Regions from separate parts of the Staphylococcus sp. MSU001 genome, predicted to be linked through region 3. Evidence: predicted binding sites of a transcription regulator. Region 3 holds the regulator's gene; each other region holds the start of a gene.
What was found. Region 3 encodes Rex, which represses fermentation and respiration genes when NADH is low (regulators of the CRP and FNR family bind a similar motif). Its sites were predicted from a motif close to TTGTGAAATATTTCACAA; they were not measured.
Positions count from the first base shown of each region.

Region 1: a site for Rex is predicted at 4,092-4,109, ahead of nirB (nitrite reductase large subunit NirB). Genes of this name have one in related genera too.
Region 2: a site for Rex is predicted at 3,717-3,734, ahead of pflB (formate C-acetyltransferase). Genes of this name have one in related genera too.
Region 4: a site for Rex is predicted at 3,118-3,135, ahead of ACVBFA_RS09750 (nitrate/nitrite transporter). Genes of this name have one in related genera too.

Region 1 covers NZ_JBRIKK010000020.1:45,693-50,460, forward strand. Annotated here, with positions in the region: gene ACVBFA_RS09785 (nitrate reductase subunit alpha) at 1-135, opposite strand, end outside; gene cobA (uroporphyrinogen-III C-methyltransferase) at 315-1,250, opposite strand; gene nirD (nitrite reductase small subunit NirD) at 1,241-1,555, opposite strand; gene nirB (nitrite reductase large subunit NirB) at 1,558-3,963, opposite strand; partial or broken gene ACVBFA_RS09805 (transposase) at 4,307-4,768, opposite strand, start outside.
Region 2 covers NZ_JBRIKK010000002.1:29,374-34,141, forward strand. Annotated here, with positions in the region: gene cntC (staphylopine uptake ABC transporter permease subunit CntC) at 1-300, shown strand, start outside; gene cntD (staphylopine uptake ABC transporter ATP-binding protein CntD) at 287-1,102, shown strand; gene ACVBFA_RS01395 (ABC transporter ATP-binding protein) at 1,095-1,844, shown strand; gene cntE (staphylopine family metallophore export MFS transporter CntE) at 1,856-3,046, shown strand; gene pflB (formate C-acetyltransferase) at 3,791-4,768, shown strand, end outside.
Region 3 covers NZ_JBRIKK010000007.1:98,919-103,686, reverse strand. Annotated here, with positions in the region: gene ACVBFA_RS04920 (ABC-F family ATP-binding cassette domain-containing protein) at 275-2,209, opposite strand; gene ACVBFA_RS04915 (redox-sensing transcriptional repressor Rex) at 2,556-3,191, shown strand; gene ACVBFA_RS04910 (hypothetical protein) at 3,331-3,612, shown strand; gene ACVBFA_RS04905 (YeeE/YedE family protein) at 3,699-4,751, shown strand.
Region 4 covers NZ_JBRIKK010000020.1:33,922-38,689, forward strand. Annotated here, with positions in the region: gene ACVBFA_RS09740 (nitroreductase family protein) at 1-512, opposite strand, end outside; gene ACVBFA_RS09745 (MarR family winged helix-turn-helix transcriptional regulator) at 676-1,122, shown strand; gene ACVBFA_RS09750 (nitrate/nitrite transporter) at 1,823-2,986, opposite strand; gene nreC (nitrate respiration regulation response regulator NreC) at 3,241-3,897, opposite strand; gene ACVBFA_RS09760 (sensor histidine kinase) at 3,926-4,768, opposite strand, start outside.

The sequences.
Region 1 (4,768 bases), on a different contig from region 3:
CGTTCTCACAACTTTGTCGTGGCTCCATCTTTCTCTATACATCTTTTCCCATTCTCGACTTTTATGCTCTAATACCGACCAATTTCCATTAAACTTTTCTGTCGGCTTAAAGAAATTCAATCCAAATTTTCCCATTTTATTAATCCTCCCACCATACAAGTTTATATCCTTTATAAATGCATAGGTATTGTGCCTTATCTTTATTGTACATTTTTTCACAAAGTCATTATATTAGGGAATGTCCTAATTGATATTAGAGATTCCCTAAAAAATAAGGCCTACAAATTCATAATGAACTTGTAGACCCAAATGTTTTATACATATATTGTTTTAATACTTTTGTGTTTAATCATTTCGTTATACACGTTTTGTTGAGAAATGTGGTAGCTATGGTCAAAATCAATCAGACATTGGATTCCTTCATCATATAAAGTTTCAGCCTTTGCAATTGCACGCTCTTTATCTCCCTTGATTAAATATAGATTACCTTTGTCAACCTCATTATTATTCAACAAAGTACGATTAGTGTCATCAAGTATATTACCTAAAATGCATATGCCTGGATGACCTTCTAGTTTTTGGGAAGCCAATTGTTCTTCAATTGTACTTAAATGACCTATAACAATCTTTTCATTGTAGCAGGATGCATTAAACACTATTGCAATGGGGTAGTCTTCATTCGTATATGATTCAATTTGTTTAATAATTTGACCTAATCTTTTCACGCCCATATAAATAGCTAAAGTGCCTCCATTAATCAAGTTCCTAATATCCGTATCGTGATTAACCGAATCTTTAAAATGACCAGTTGAGAAGGTCACACTCGGTGCGATAGAACGCATCGTTAATCCCATATTCATAGTTGCTACAGCAGCACTTGCTGATGTCACACCAGGGATAATCTCATAATGAATATGATGATTTTCTAATGTTTGTACTTCTTCTGTAATTCTACCAAAAATCGCAGGATCGCCCCCCTTTAGTCTCACCACACATCGATATTGTTTGGCTGCTTCAACAATTTTTTGATTAATCTCATCTTGTTGAATGTGTTTACAATAAGGTTTCTTTCCTACATTAATCACTTTTGTTTGAGAAGAAGCATACTGTAAGATGAAAGGATTCACGAGACGATCAAATAAAATCACGTCAGCTGCTCTAATTAACCGTTCAGCTTTTTTAGTTAGTAAGTTTGGATTACCTGGTCCTGCACCGATTAGATAAACTGTGCCAGGATAAGTTATAGACATAAGTAAATATCTCCATTAATAACTTCTACTTCATATGTTTCTACGCATCCTGTATCAGGTTGTTGTACTTCTCCAGTCTTTAAAGCTATTTTTTGATCGTGTAACGGACAGTAAACATAATCACCACTTACAGTCCCTTCAGACAACGGTCCTTCTTTATGCGGGCATATATTTCCAATGGCATATAAATCACCATTATCTGTGAGAAAAATACCTATTTCTTTTTCGTTTACAACGACTTTTTTGCCTATTTGAGGAATCATTTCATTCATTGTTGTAACCTTAACCTTTTCTTTAGCTTTCATTCTTACACCTTCTCAACTTCAAAGATTTTTTGTGCTTCTTTATTTTCAACAATAGCTTCCCATGGTTCATTCTCAACAGCTTTTTTGGCTTCCATAATTCTTAAATACAGTTCTTTTTGCTTTTCTTGATTTAATAAGACATTCTTGACATTTTCAAAGCCCATACGTTCTAACCATGGTGCTGTTCTTTCAGCGTAAATACCTGTTTCTCTGTAATATTGCATGAGGGCACCACATAATTGAATCACTTCATCTTCGGTTTCAACTGTCGTTAACAATTTACCTACAGTAACATCAGTGCCACCATTACCTCCGATAAATATTTGGTAGCCGTTTTCAACAGATATGACACCAAAATCTTTAACACCAGACTCTACACAACTTCTCGGACAACCTGATACTCCCATTTTAAATTTATGAGGGGTATCAATATATTCAAATGTTTTTTCAAGTCTTATTCCTAGTCGAGTTGTGTATTGTGTACCAAAACGACAAAACTCTTTACCAACACAACTTTTAACAGAACGCGTCTTTTTACCATAAGCAGAAGCAGAACGCATTCCTAAATCTTTCCAAACTTGTGGTAATTCTTCTTTCTTCAATCCATATAAACCTACACGTTGCGAACCTGTTACTTTAACAAGTGGTACGTTATACTTTTTAGCAACTTCCCCTAATCGAATAAGTTGATCAGCATCTGTAACGCCACCGCGCATTTGAGGGATCACTGAGAAAGTACCATCATTTTGTATATTTGCATGATATCTTTCATTAGCGAAGCGAGAGTCTTTTTCATCTCGATGTTCAAAAGGATAAACCATATTTAAATAATAATTAATTGCTGGTCGACATTTAGGACAACCATCTTTATCTTTGAAATCAAGAACGTGTCGTACTTCTTTTGATGTTTTGAGATTTTTAGCTCTGATTTGAGTTACAATTTGGTCTCTTGTTAAATCAGTACATGGACAAATACCTGTTGGTTTTGCTGCAATAAAGTCGTCACCTAATGTATATTGTAATAACTCACCAATTTGACCTTTACACTTACCACATGAATTACCTGCTTTTGTTACTTTAGTTACTTCATCTACAGACGTTAAGCCTTTAGTTGTTATAGCATTGACAATTGTTCCTTTATCAACACCATTACATCCACAAATCGTTTCATCATCAGACATATCAGCGATAGATGTCCCCGCATCTTCATCACCTTTATGCAATAAAGAAACAAGTGTATAATCTTCAAGCGTTTCATGTTTTTTCATCATATTATAAAATCGTGATCCATCATCAGTATCACCATACAAGACAGCACCAACGACTTGACCTTGACTTAAATACACTTTTTTGTAAATATTGTCGACACTATTAAAGATTTCTACACCATGGATATCTTCATCTTCAACAATTTGCCCTGCGCTATATAAATCGCAACCAGATACTTTAAGTGAAGTGAAAGTAGTAGATCCTTTATAACCTTTTGTTTCTTTACCAGTTAAATAATCTGCTAGCACTTTACCTTGTTCATAGAGTGGCGCCACCAAACCATAAACTTTCCCATCATGTTCGGCACATTCACCGACTGCATAAATATGAGAATCAGATGTTTGCATATAATCATTTACAACAATACCTCTATTGACATCTAATCCACTATCTTTAGCAACTTCAGTATAAGGTCTGATACCAACAGCCATGACTACTAAATCTGTTTCAATCACCCGACCGTCAGCTAATTTAATGGCTTCAACATCTTTATCACCAATGATTTCTTTAGAATTTGCTTGAAGTTCAATCTTCATACCTTGCTTTTCTAAATCTGCTTTAAGCATTTCTCCAGCTTTACGATCCAATTGCATTTCCATGAGCCAATCAGCTAAATGAAGAACTGTCACTTCCATTCCTTGATCTAGAAGTCCTCTAGCACATTCTAAGCCTAGAAGACCTCCACCAATGACAACTGCACGTTTTTTCGTTTGGGCAATTTCAATCATTTTATTTGTATCATCAATTGTTCGCCATCCAATGACACTGGGAAGATTTGAACCCGGTATAGGTAATACAAAAGCTTTTGATCCAGTAGCGAAAATACAAATGTCATACTCTACTTCAATACCTTTAGAAGTAGTAACTATTTTGTTTTCTTTATCAACTTTTTCCACTGGATCATTATTTATAAATTCAATATTATTCTCTTGATACCAATCATAAGAATTCATAATCGTATCTTCGACGGTCATTTTCTTCTGTAAAATATTGGATAACATAATTCTGTTATAGTTCGGATAAGGTTCTTTTCCAATAATAGTAATATCAAATTGTGATTGTGAACGTTCTAAAATCTCTTCTATCGTTCTTAACCCTGCCATGCCGTTACCAATCATTACAAGTTTTTGTTTTGCCATACTTTAAATGCCCCTTTTATCAATATAAATTTTTAATACAAAACACAATGTAACTTTATAAAAGGTCAGAAATTTAATCATTTTGTATTTCTCTCTTCATGTTCATCTTATAACAAAACTTCAGTTTTTTGTGATGTAATTCACATTTAAATTTAAAATCGGGGATTTCCCTAATGGCATGGATATGGTTTTCTAGGATGGCATTGAGATCAAAATTAAAACATATATTATTAACTAATTTATAATATATGTTGCAATTGAAACGACACTTTACTCCATCATTTTAAAGCACAAACTATTTTATAATGAACCGCATTCACTATCTAAACAATATCATCGAGCATTAAGTAGGCTGGGACATAAAGTTCCAAGATAAGTAAATAAGGACAATTTCTATTGAAAAATATCGAAATTGTCTTTTTTATAAATTTTTGATTATTTTCAGCTCATTGAGCTGTTACTTTTCTTATATCAAGTGCCATTAGTACAAATCCTAGTTCTCTTTTGGCTTTATTTATCCCTCGAACGGACATTCGAGTGTAACACAATATAGCCTTCATAAATCCAAAAACAGGCTCCACATCAAATTTTTTAGTTCTGAAAACTTTTTATTAATTTTGTCTTTAAAATATTCCCAATTATAATTCTTCATTATTTTTTTATTTGTTTTGAATTAAAGTTCATTCATTGATGTTTCAGAGGACATTCGGAACAATCATCACATTCATATTATTTAAAGTCTCGTTTAAAACCATTTTTATCATGATGATAGGCATATCTTTTAAATCCTAGTCTTTGATTGTCC
Region 2 (4,768 bases), on a different contig from region 3:
ATAGCGATTATTGCTAGTAGTTCGATGTGCTCAATGATATTACAAATGTCAGGATTCTCGTTCCTTGGATTAGGTGTTAAGGCACCTACAGCCGAATGGGGGATGATGCTTAATGAAGCACGAAAAGTAATGTTCACACATCCTGGAATGATGATGACAACAGGTGTGGCTATCGTCATAATTGTAATGGCGTTTAACTTTTTATCAGATGCTTTACAAATGGCGATTGATCCTCGTATGTCCTCTAAAGAGAAACGACTGGCATTGAAGAAAGGTGTGAAAGCACATGACATTGCTTAAAGTAGCGCATTTAAGAATTAAGGACACATGGTCAGATGAGACACTCGTTGATAACGTGAATTTCACAGTTCAATGTGGTGAAACATTAGGTATTATTGGAGAAAGTGGAAGCGGAAAATCGATTACTTGTAAAGCATTAATAGGTTTAAATGCTCAACGTTTATCTGTAAGCGGAGATATCTTTTTTGAACATCAAAATTTAAATACAATAACTGAAAAGCAACTACGCAAAATTCGTGGTAAAGATATTGCGATGATTATGCAACAAGGAACACGAGCATTTGATCCTTCAACTAAAGTGGGGAAGCAAATGATTGAAACTTTGCGTGCACATACGACATTATCAAAGCAACAAATAAAACAAGAACTCATTCATTATATGACGTATATGAAGTTGAAAGATCCCCGTTCGTTATTAAAAGCATATCCCTACATGTTGTCAGGTGGGATGCTTCAACGTATGATGATTGCACTAGCATTGGCATTGAAACCTAAATTGATTATTGCTGATGAGCCGACCACAGCATTAGATACCATTACACAATATGAAGTTATCAATGCTTTTAAAGATATAAAACAACATTTTGATTGCGCCATGATTTTTATATCTCATGACCTCACAGTGATTAATAAAATTGCAGATCGTGTTGTAGTTATGAAAGAAGGTCGCGTGATAGAAGAAGGTCGAACAAACATGGTATTACAACAACCTCGTCATCACTATACAGCTTATTTATTATCTACTAAAAAGACAATTCATGATTATTTTCAGTTAGTGTTGAGGGGTGATTTCAATGCTTAAGGTTCAAAATGTTATTAAATTTTATGGAAAAAAATCAATATTTCGTGATAAACGTATTCCTTTAGTTAAAGGTGTGTCATTTGATTGCCCCACTGGTGCATCAATAGCAATTATTGGAGAAAGTGGAAGTGGAAAGTCTACGTTGAGTCGTATGATTTTAGGACTAGAAAAACCAGATCAAGGACAAGTGACGTTGGACGGTCAGCCTGTTCATTTTAAAAAAGTGAGACGTCATCGAATTGCTGCGGTTTTTCAAGACTATACTTCTTCTTTGCATCCTTTTCATACTGTCAAAGATATTTTGTTTGAAGTAATGAATCAGTGTCGATGTACATCGAAGGAGAATATGGAAGAGTATGTAACAGCGTTACTACGTGAAGTAGGGTTAAAATCTGATTGTTTGTATTGTTATCCACATATGCTTTCAGGTGGAGAAGCACAGCGTGTAGCTATTGCACGTGCGATATGTATGCAACCAGATTATATATTATTTGATGAGGCGATTAGTTCATTAGATATGTCTATGCAAACACAAATATTAGATTTATTGAAAAGGTTACGTCACTCACATCAGCTGAGTTATATTTTTATTACTCATGATATACAAGCTGCGACGTATATATGTGATGACTTGCTTATTTTTAAAAATGGCTGTATCGAAGCTAGGACATCTATAAGTGAATTGCATAGGCAACAAAATGGTTATACAAGAGAACTGATTGATAAACAACTATCAATCTAAGGAGTGACAATATGAAAGGTGCCATGTCTTGGCCTTTTTTAAGATTATATATTTTAACATTGATGTTTTTTAGTGCGAATGCCATACTCAATGTTTTCATACCTCTAAGAGGACATGACTTGGGGGCGACGAATACCAAAATTGGAATTGTAATGGGAGCTTATATGCTAACGGCAATGCTATTTCGCCCTTGGGCTGGTCAAATTATTGCTCGTGTAGGTCCGATTAAAGTATTGCGTATTATATTATTGATTAATGCTATGGCACTGGTATTATATGGGTTTACAGGACTTGAAGGTTATTTGGTTGCACGTATCATGCAAGGTGTGTGTACGGCATTCTTCTCAATGTCTTTACAATTGGGTATTATAGATGCTTTACCTGAGAAATATCGTTCAGAAGGTGTATCTCTCTATTCATTATTTTCAACAATTCCCAATTTATTAGGACCATTAATTGCAGTTGGGATTTGGCACGTGGAAAATATGTCCATATTTGCTATTGTTATGATTTTTATTGCAGTAACAACAACCTTATTTGGTTATAGAACTACTTTTGCAAATACACAAAAAGAGGTAGCACCAAAAGAAGAAGTCTTACCTTTTAATGCAATGACTGTATATGTCCAATTTTTTAAAAATAAAGCACTCTTCTGCAGTGGTATGATTATGATTTTGTCATCTATCGTGTTTGGTGCGATGAGTACTTTTATACCATTATATACAGTTAGGGAAGGTTTCGCGAATGCAGGTATTTTCCTTACAATTCAAGCCATTACAGTAGTGATAGCTAGATTTTATTTACGTAAGTATGTACCATCTGATGGTTTATGGCATCACCGGTTTATGATGATTGTCTTAACGTTACTGATGATTGCTTCAATCATTGTAGCTTTTGGACCACAAATATTGAGTATATTTGTATATATAAGTGCAATCTTTATTGGAATAACACAAGCGCTCGTTTATCCTACATTGACAACGTATTTAAGTTTTGTCTTACCAAAGATAGGACGTAATATGTTATTAGGATTGTTTATAGCATGTGCAGATTTAGGGATTTCACTAGGAGGTGTGCTAATGGGGCCAATATCAGATACGATAGGATTTAAATGGATGTATATTTTATGCGCTTTATTGGTTACTATTGCAATGATACTAAGTAAAATTAGACAAGGACAAAGTGTTTCTAAAGCTTCATAGCAGAACTACATAAAAATAATGATAAATTTAAAGGGAGCCTCCAGTTTGTCTGAGGTTACACTTCCGCACATGTAAAAATAATCGATTTATTTACTTTGTTAAATCGAAAGAAACGAAATTATATCAAACTTTTATTGCATTAGAATATTCACGCTTTTTGATTACAATAGAAGAAATTTTTACATTCATATCTTTTTAATTCTAGTTTTATGGATTTTTAAAAAGAAAGAAGCTAAATCAATAATAATAAAGAGGTAAATTAAGAGTGTGAAAAATGAGGTAGAGTAGAATTTATTTTGAGTACAATCCCTATATAGCTTATGAGCTCTAAGTTGAACTGTCTATAAAATTTATGTGTTAGGACACTCAAACGCACATCTGTAATATCTATGATATGTTTTTCAATTTAGCCTTATTAGTAACAGAGATAAAAAGACTAAGCCAGTTTCTAATTTAATGATAGATAAACAAAACCTGAGACAACAATTGTCTCAGGTTTTGTTTTACTTTTCGTTATAAGATAGTGAATTTTTCTTGCTATGAGGTTTCATTATAGAAGGAATTTTTCAGAAAACTGTTATGTAACAGGATAATTTATTCACAAACTGTTATAACTTCTGTCACAGGTTCGTAATTTATACAAACTTTAGTAGAAAATATGCCACAAATTATGTGAAATTAATCACATAATTCATGGTATACTGTCGTTGAAAACGTTAACAATACGAAATGGAGGCGGAGAGTATGTTAGAAACAAATAATCATACTAATGCTTGGCAAGGATTTAAAACAGGTCGTTGGAATAAAAATATAGACGTGAGAGAATTCATACAATTGAACTATTCATTATATGAAGGTGACGATGAATTTTTAGAAGGTCCTACAAAAGCAACTGAAACTTTATGGGATCAAGTAATGCAATTATCAAAAGAAGAACGTGAGCGCGGTGGCATGTGGGACATGGATACTAAAGTGGCATCGACAATCACTTCTCATGACGCTGGTTACTTAGACAAAGATTTAGAAAAAGTTGTTGGTGTTCAAACTGAAAAACCATTCAAACGTTCTATGCAACCATTCGGTGGTATTCGTATGGCAAAAGCAGCATGTGAAGCGTACGGTTACGAATTAGATCCAGAAACAGAAAAAATCTTCACTGAATATCGTAAAACACACAACCAAGGTGTATTCGATGCATATTCAAGAGAAATGTTAAATTGTCGTAAAGCTGGTATTATTACTGGTTTACCAGATGCATACGGACGTGGACGTATTATCGGAGACTATCGTCGTGTTGCTTTATACGGTGTAGACTTCTTAATGGAACAAAAACTTAAAGACTTTAACACAATGTCTACTGAAATGTCTGAAGATGTAATTCGTTTACGTGAAGAATTATCAGAGCAATATCGTTCACTTCAAGATTTAAAAGAATTAGGTCAAAAATATGGATTTGATATTAGCCGTCCTGCTACTAACTTCAAAGAAGCTGTGCAATGGTTATACTTAGCATATTTAGCTGCTATCAAAGAACAAAATGGTGCAGCAATGAGTTTAGGACGTACTTCAACATTCTTAGATATTTATGCTGAACGTGATTTACAAAATGGTGACATCACTGAACAAGAAGTTCAAGAAATCATTGACCACTTCATTATGAAATTGCGTATCGTTAAATTCGCGCGTACGCCTGAATATAATGAATTATTCTCTGGAGATCCA
Region 3 (4,768 bases):
ATGGAAAATAAGTTGTCAATAGGGAACGTGCGTACTTATCAACAAAATGTGAGTAAGTTGTGGGTAAGTAGTGAAGTTGTTTGTGGATATGTAAATAAATAAGTTAATTTTAAAACATAAAAGTGTCAATTTACTTGTGGATAAATAGGATAACTCTGTGGATATTGATTATGAAAGTAATTCATGCTGTTAATAATATTTGTGTAAAAACATACTAAAAGACACCGAAAAGTCATATATTCAACTTTTAGGTGTCTTGTCATTATGTTGGAAATTAGAGCTTTTCTTGTAATTTTTCCCATTCTAACATTATTTGTTCTAATTTTTGTTCGGTTTCGGATTTTTGATTGGCAAATTTACTAGCTTTTAGAGGGTCGTTAAATACTTCAGGCTGTGTTAGCTGTTCTTCGATATGTGATATTTGTGATTCTAATTCTTCGATTTGTCTTTCACAATGTTCAATTTGTCTTTCTAATTTACGTTGTTGTCTTTTTTGTTGTTTTTGACTGAAATAGGTTGAAGTATTTGCGTCTTGATTTATCTCTTTATTTTCAAAATTATTTTGAATTTCTGTTTCATGTGCTTTGATAGCAATAGCTTCTTCAGTTTTCTCAATATAATACTGATAATCTCCTAAATACATTTGGCCACCATTAAGGTTTAAATCAAAAACTTTATTTGCAAGTTGGTTAATAAAATAACGATCATGTGATACAAAAATAATCGTGCCTTCAAAATCTTTCAATGCTTGTTCAAGCATTTCTTTAGAATCAATATCTAAATGGTTAGTCGGTTCATCTAAGATAAGAACATTATCACGTTGTAACATTAAAAGTGCTAATTGTAATCGTGCTTTTTCTCCGCCGGATAAGTCATTGATAATTTTTTTAACGTCTTCTTGAACGAACAAGAAACGCCCCAATACTGCACGTACATCTTTTTCATTCATGTGTGGATATTGATCCCAAACATAATCGAGAATGGTTTTATTTGATTTAAATTCAGCTTGTTTTTGATCATAGTATCCAATTTGTAAATTAGCACCAAAGATAATTTGACCACCTAGTTTTGGATGTTTTTCAGCAATTGTTTTTATCAATGTTGTTTTACCAACACCATTTGGCCCAATGATAGCTATATGATCCCCTTTAAAGACTTCGAGGTTTATAGGTCGTGTAATAGGTGAGTCGTAACCAATCTTTAAATCATGAATATGCATCACATCATTACCAGTATTACGGTCGAAGCCAAATTGTATATTTGCACTTCTAGCATCTATCATAGGTTTATCAATACGTTCCATTTTTTCCAATGTTTTACGTCTACTCTTAGCCATGCCACTTGTAGATGCACGAGTAATATTTTTTTCTACAAAGGTTTCTAAACGCTTGATTTCTTCTTGTTGCTTTTCAAATTCTTGCATGCGCTTTTCGTAATACTGATTACGTTGCTTTATAAATTGCTCATAGTTTCCTACATAGTGTTTTACATTTCCTAGAGCAACATCATAAACTTGAGTTACAATTTTATCTAAAAAATATCTATCATGACTGATAATCACAATTGCTCCTTTAAAGTACTTTAAGTAATCCTCTAACCACTTGGTTGTTTCCATGTCTAGATGGTTAGTTGGTTCATCAAGAAGGAGTAGATCGGGTTCTTTAAGTAACATTTGAGCAAGAGAAAGACGTGTTTTTTGACCACCACTAAAATCATTAATAGGCTTGTTGAAATCGTTTTCTGTAAAGTTAAGCCCGTGCAGTACTGTTTTAATTTTACTTTCATATTGATAACCATCTAATTGCTCATAACGATTAGTTAAAGTTTCATATTTTTCAATATGTGATTGATATTCATCGGATTCATAATCTTGTCCATTTCGTGCAAGCCAATCTGTTTCATCCTTAATTAAATTTTCAATTTTTTTAATGTGTTCAAAGGGCTTAGACATTTCTTCAAAGACAGTAGCTTCTGAATTGAGTGTCATTTGCTGAGTTAAATAACTCATTGTTAAATTTTTGATTTTTGATATATGACCACTATCGTAATTTTCAACACCTGCTATGATTTTCATTAATGTCGATTTACCAGCTCCATTACGGCCTACTACGCCGATTCTTTCGCCAGTTTTCACCTCAAAATTAACATCTGTGAAGATATCTTCACCATCGAACGATTTGGAGATGTCATTAAGTTGTAAAAGTATCATTCGATTCTCACCTTTCTATGTATTTGAAATAGGTTTAAACTATATATAAAGTATTTGTTTTTGAATATTTAAATTTTTGTTAATTCTATATTATCGAATTTTAAATAGAAAAATAAATTGTGTACGTTGTCTTGAAATGATGTTAAACTCAATTACCTCTATTCTACAGTATTCATAGAACACATGAAACTAGGATATTTATTTTTAAAAATTAATAATGTATAATGTTTAAGTATTCGTTGTAGACAATTATTTGTATTATGAGATGACATTCAACATATGTTTTAACTCATTTACTGATTTTAAAGATACATGCATAATATACGCGAAAAAGGGGGTTAGATATATGTCAGATGATTTTAAAATTCCTCGCGCTACATTAAAACGTTTACCTTTATATTACAGATTTGTCAGTATTTTGAAAGGTAAAGGTATAGATCGTGTTAATTCTAAAACAATAAGTGAAGCACTACAAATTGATTCAGCTACAATAAGAAGAGACTTTTCATACTTTGGTGAATTAGGAAAAAAAGGATATGGATATAATATAGATAGTATGCTTGAATTCTTTAAATCAGAATTAAGTGAGAGCGATCAAATTAAAATTGCCATTATAGGTATCGGTAATTTAGGGCGTGCATTACTTACATATAACTTTTCAATACATGATGAGATGACAATTACTGAAGCTTTTGATATTAGATCAGATATTATAGGTGAAAATATTGGTGACGTTGTGGTAAAACATAGCGATGATATCAAAACGACATTAGAATCAGAAGATATTGATGTAGTCATTTTAACAACACCAGATAATGTAGCTCAACAAGTTGCTGATGAACTTGTGAAAGCCGGTGTTAAAGGTATACTAAACTTTACACCACGTCGAATTAAAACACCCCAAGATGTCCAAGTACATCATATTGACTTTGGTATAGAGTTACAATCATTATTGTTCTTCATGAAAAATTATAGTAAATAATTAATAAAAATCACTTTAACATAGTACTCTCAATTGAGAGTGCTTTTTTTATATTAAACAGTTACAATAGATTATAAATACGAAACTTTTTTAACAAAAATTGTAAGTTGATATTTATTGAAATGGGAGATTGAAACAAGTGACTCAAGAAATAAATTGTAATTTCAAACCACATATTCCTAGAATAATGACAGTTCCTGGTATATTGTTGATACGTGAAAATAAGTTGGAGTTTCAGGCATATAATCAAAACAATAATCCATTCAATATCCAATTCGAACTCTCTAGCATTGTGCGGTATAGAATATCTAAAGGTTTATTAGGAAATAAATTGTTTATTTATTATTCTGATGGAGAGTGGTATAAATTTAGTAACTTATCTAAAAATGACTTAAACAAACTCACAAAATATTTATATTAAAAAATAATAAAGAAAATTAAGAATTTGCAAAATATTGTCCTTTCTACTATAATACCTTAGTATTTATATCGGAAAAAGGTGATAAAATGGTTTGGACAATTATAAGCGGACTAGTCGTTGGCATATTGCTAGGATTTGTAATGCAGAGAACAAGATTTTGTTTAGCTGGTGGATTTAGAGATATGTACGTTCAAAAGAGTAACAAAATGTTTTATGCATTGCTTATTGCTATTACAGTCCAAAGTATTGGTTTACTTATTCTAAAGAACTTGAATATTATTGAGGTTCCAGCAGAAACATTTCCAGTTATAGGAACTATTTTGGGATCCTTTGTTTTTGGAATAGGAATAGTATTAGCTGGAGGATGCGCGACTGGAACTTGGTATAGGGCTGGTGAAGGGTTAATTGGAAGTTGGGTGGCATTAATATTTTATGCATTGACTTCAGCCGTAACTAAAACTGGGGTACTTCTTCCAATAATGAATCAAATAAATAAACCGACACAAGTCAGCACAAGTATGACGAGTACAACTGGTATACCACAATGGATTCTCGTCACGTTATTAACTGTAATTACAATATTTTTTGTTGTAAAAACAATTCGAAAGCCTAAAATAATGGTGCCCCAACTTAAACAAAAATATAGTGGTATTAGACATTATCTATTTGAAAAAAGATATCATCCATTTGTTGCTGGCATTGCAATAGGTTTTATTGCTCTACTTGCTTGGCCTATGAGTGAATCTACTGGGAGAATGGGTGGCTTAGGTATAACAACACCATCTGCAAATCTTGTAAATTATCTTATTTCAGGAGATTTAAAATTTATTGATTGGGGTGTGCTTTTGGTACTAGGTATATTCATAGGTTCTTATATAGCTGCAAAAGGGTCTAAAGAATTTAGATGGAGATTGCCAGATATTAAGACAATTCGCAATAGTGCGCTTGGTGGCATATTTATGGGATTTGGTGCTTCAGTTGCAGGTGGTTGCTCTATCGGTAATGGTCTAGTAGAGACAGCTACAATGAGTTGGCAAGGATGGATTGCTTTAGCCTCTATGATTATTGGTGTTTGGTTTATGAGTTATTTTATTTTTGTAAAACCTATGAAAAAGTTACAACAAGTATCTCAAAGCTAATATTGGTTATTCAAATG
Region 4 (4,768 bases), on a different contig from region 3:
ATATCCGCAATATTTTCTTTATCGAAACCACCAATAGGGTTTGTATCGTAACCGTGAGCTTTTGCTGTAAGCATTAATTGCATTGCCATTAAACTACTATCTATATTCACAATATCTTTCATGCCTTCTCTAGATAAGTTTTTATAATAAGGTAATATCCAATCTAACAGTTGTGCTTTGATATCTTCCGTCATCAATTGTTGTTCTACAGCATCGCCATAAATCTGTTCAGCTTTTTCGTAGTTTTGTAAATCTCCAAAAATAATTAACATAGCTGAGGATGTAGTTAACTGTCTGGAATTGAATCCAAATGATTCTTTAACTTTTTCTTTCATTTCATCACTTTCTACAACAGCAATTCTCCATGGTTGCATATTAACCGATGAAGGTGCTTGTGTTGCTTTAGTAATGATTTCATCCATTTCTTCTCGAGAAATTTTATAATTCTCGTCAAAAACCTTTACTGATTTTCTACTGTTAAGCACTTCGTTAAAGTCATTGATACGTGTCAATTTTCACACCCCTCCAATTTTAAAAAAATTGCTTTGTTATCAAATTAAACTCATTCAAATATTTGATAAATTTAATTTAAAACAATTTGAATTATAGTGATGAAATCAGTACTTGACAAGTGATACGCTTCATAATATTGTTACCTTAACAAGGAGTGATTAAATGTATGTAGAGAATAGTTATTTGAGCAAACAATTATGTTTTTTATTTTATGTTTCCTCTAAAGAAATCATCAAAAAATATACAGATTACCTAAAAGAGTATGGTCTTACATACACAGGTTATATTGTATTAATGGCGATAGAAGATGATGAGAAACTTAACATTAAAAAACTAGGCGAAAGAGTCTTCTTGGATTCTGGCACGCTAACACCATTATTAAAAAAATTAGAGAAAAAGAATTATGTCATTCGAACTCGTGAAGAACAAGATGAACGTAACCTTCAAATTTCTTTGACAGAACGTGGCAAGGATATTCAAAATGTTCTTTCTGATATTTCACAAAGTGTTTTTAATGAATTTAATATTACTCAAGAAGAAACCCAAAATTTAGTTGAAGACTTGCAAAATTTTGTAACGAAAAATTTTGATAAAACAGTGGAAAAGTGATACTTATAGAGACTAGAGACAAAAGTAAGCTTTTTAAATACAACAAAACTTTCAACTTTAGCAATAGCGACACAATTTAATAGTAATAGTATGTCTAAAGTAAGCTTTTGTCTTATTCTCTCGTACAGTCAGTATATTTTTTTACACCTAATTCCTACTAAACTTATCTAAATACCTCTTTTTTACAAGTTACATCACTTTATTTATACGTTATCAATTACAAACATTGTAGAGATCACTAGTGAATGATTATAGATAATTTAATAATTATCCATTTTAACATCTGAAAATGTAAATTAAGTTGGTATTTAAATAGACTATCAAGATGTAGTGTTGTTTGTTTCGCTTCATATAAAGGAGGTTGAAATAAGCAATTGTATAGCTATTTTGATGGAAGTAGAGTGTTTGATTGTAAAAGCAGTTATTCACATATATAACAACGTGGAATTATGTTAAAACATTAAGATATACGTATATTTTTTTAAATAATTTTTCAACTGCCAATGTTTTAAAAAGATGATTGTTTCATAATTCATTGACAGTCTTTGATTTAGTATATGTATGAAAACTGACTGCTAGTTATTTCATTCTAATGAAACGAAAAATAGCAAAATTTTTTGAATCATTTATTTTGATATTAAACAAAAATGTGCCCTAATTTGAACAAACTTTAATGCTCACCTTAGGACACAATTTTTATTTATATACGAACAGCTTTTTCTTTTTTATTTAAATGAATCATTGTAATAAGAGCAATTACACCAAATATAGCTAAGAAGAAGAAAGCGAGATGACTTGAACCAGTGATACTCGTCACAAAAGTAATCACTAGTGGTGGGAAGAAACCACCTAGTCCCCCCATCATGGATACAATACCATTCGCTGAACCTGCTTCTTTAGAAAAGTATGAAGGTACTAATTTAAATATTAAACCATTACCTATACCCGCACAGATACTAATTGCTAAACAGCCTATTGTAAACAGAACAATATGACTAGATAAGCTTAAAATAAGTGCACCAATAATCATTATCACGAAGTCGATGATAAGCGCTTGTACCGCATTAAATTTATCACCTATAACTCCGCCAACGGGTCTCAGGAACGTCGCTAGTGCTATAAATATACCTGAACGAATACCCGCATCAACTTTATCAATACTAAAATGATCAACTAGGAAGTTCGGTAAAAAAATCCCAAAAGCCACAAAAGCTCCAAAAGTAATAAAATACCACAAACTTAAATAATACAACTTATAATTCTTAGATAGGTCTTTGACTTGAGCCATCAAAGGAATCTTCACTTTTGGCTCATTTTTATCCCCTAAAAGAAACATTAAAATTGCAAATATACTAAGAATAATTAAATAACTACGAACTGTATTTTGCCACCCAATTGCACCTGCTAACACTGGGGCACAAAATGAGGATACTGCAGTACCAATATTACCTACACCATATATACCATTTGCTAAACCAACTTTGTCTTTTGAAAAGTATTTGGGTACAGAAGTAACACCCACTGAAAAAATTGCGCCACCAATTCCTAGAAAGAATCCTGATAGCATTAGCATACCGGGTGATTGAGCTTGACCTAAAAGAAAAATTGGAAGTAATAATACAATAAAACTCCAGAAAAACACCCATTTAGCTCCTACAATATTAGTTAAGTACCCAAATGGCACACGTAGTACAGAACCTAAAATAACAGGAATAGCTAAAATGACAGATATTTGTCCCGGAGAAATATCAACATCTTGTGAAATAAATGGCATTAATGGAGAAATGATACTCCATGCCATAAAACCAGCGACCAAACTCAATGTCTGTAACGTAAGCTGAGAAACACCCTTTTTCATGTTCATTTTGATTCACCTTCATCTGATTTAATTATAAGGTGTATTGGTACTTTGTGAGGGCTTAATAAGAGGTCAAAATTAATCATATAAAACAAAATTATAAACAAAGTACCAATCACAAATACATTTTAATATGTTTGTGAAATTATGAACATAAGGATATCCCCTGATTCTACTTTTATTTTTCCCTATATAAAGCTACAAAAAAAGGACTACTTAGCCATAGACTAAGTAAGCCCTAATAATCAATCATGATATACTTAAAATTCTAATAATTTTTTCTTTAAGGCATATTCAACTAATTCAGGTTTACTCTTTAAATTTAGTTTCGTCATAATATGCGTTTTATGTGCTTCTACCGTTTTCACTGATACAAACAACTTTTCTGCAATATCTTTATTGCCATAGCCTTTAGCTATAAGAGGTAATATTTCTAACTCTCGTTTCGATAAAATTTTAAATGGATCTGAAGAGGATGATACTTCATCCGTTTGAGATTGATTGACAAACTCATTGACTAAAGACGTCGTCAATTTCATATCAACATAAGTTTCACCTTGATATACTGTACGTACGGCCAATATTAATTGCTCATCAGGTGAATTCTTTAAAATATATCCTTTAGCACCACTTTTTAACACATGAAATAAATATTCTTCGTCATCAAACATCGTAAGTATTAAAATTTTAGTTTCAGGAAAACTTTCAGAAATTTTACTGGTTGCGATTAAGCCAGACTCTCCTGGTGGCATGCTCAAATCTAATATTAAAACATCTGGTTGATGTTCTAACACTTTTTGGTAAGCTTCAACCCCGTCAGCTGCAGTTGCAACAACTTCCATATCTTCTTGATAATTTAATATCATTGAAAATCCTGTCCTAACAACTGCATGGTCATCCGCTATAACTATTTTCACTTCAATTCCCCCAACTTACATCATCAACTTAAATCGGTATATCTAATGTAATTATAGTACCTCTATTAATATGTGTCTCTATATTAACGTGACCGTTAACTAAATCTGCACGTTCTCTCATCCCGTATAATCCAAGTCCAGTGCCTTTAGGATGATGATCTAAACTAAACCCCTTACCTCGATCCACAACCTCTGCTACAAGCTGCTTACCATCACTATGCGTACTTACCTCAATTTCATTAACCCCAGCATACTTTAGAGCATTAAATAACCCCTCTTGAACTACACGATAAACAACTGTTTCAATTTCACTATCAAACCGCATGCCTTTAATGTTTGAATCATATTTAATATGCATACCATAATTTTCTTCAAACTGTTTAAAATATGATTTAAAAGCTGCTTCAATACCTAAATCATCGAGAGAAGAAGGTCGTAATTCAACAGACATATTTCTAATATCATCAATAAGCTGTGATAATAGTCCTTCTATACGTTGAGATGTTTCAGCTAACACCTTATCCTTGTGCTTATACTTCAAAAGCCTTAGTTCAACATCTATATTGAGCATATCCTGTATTACACTATCATGTAATTCTCTAGAAATACGCTTCCGTTCATTTTCTTGTGCTTGAATTGAACGATGTAACATTTTTTGTTGATACATCTTTTCTTGCCTTTCAATCTGGGGCGCCACATTCTGTAATGTAAATGCACTAATACCTCTTTGTTCATCAATATTTTGATACATAGCTGTAAAAGGCTTAATTTCGTTATCTTTTGTCTTCATAAATACTTGGAAATTTGAATGTTGTAATTGCGTTGTTTCTAAAAAACAATCTTTACACGATTGTACATCATATTCATTAGA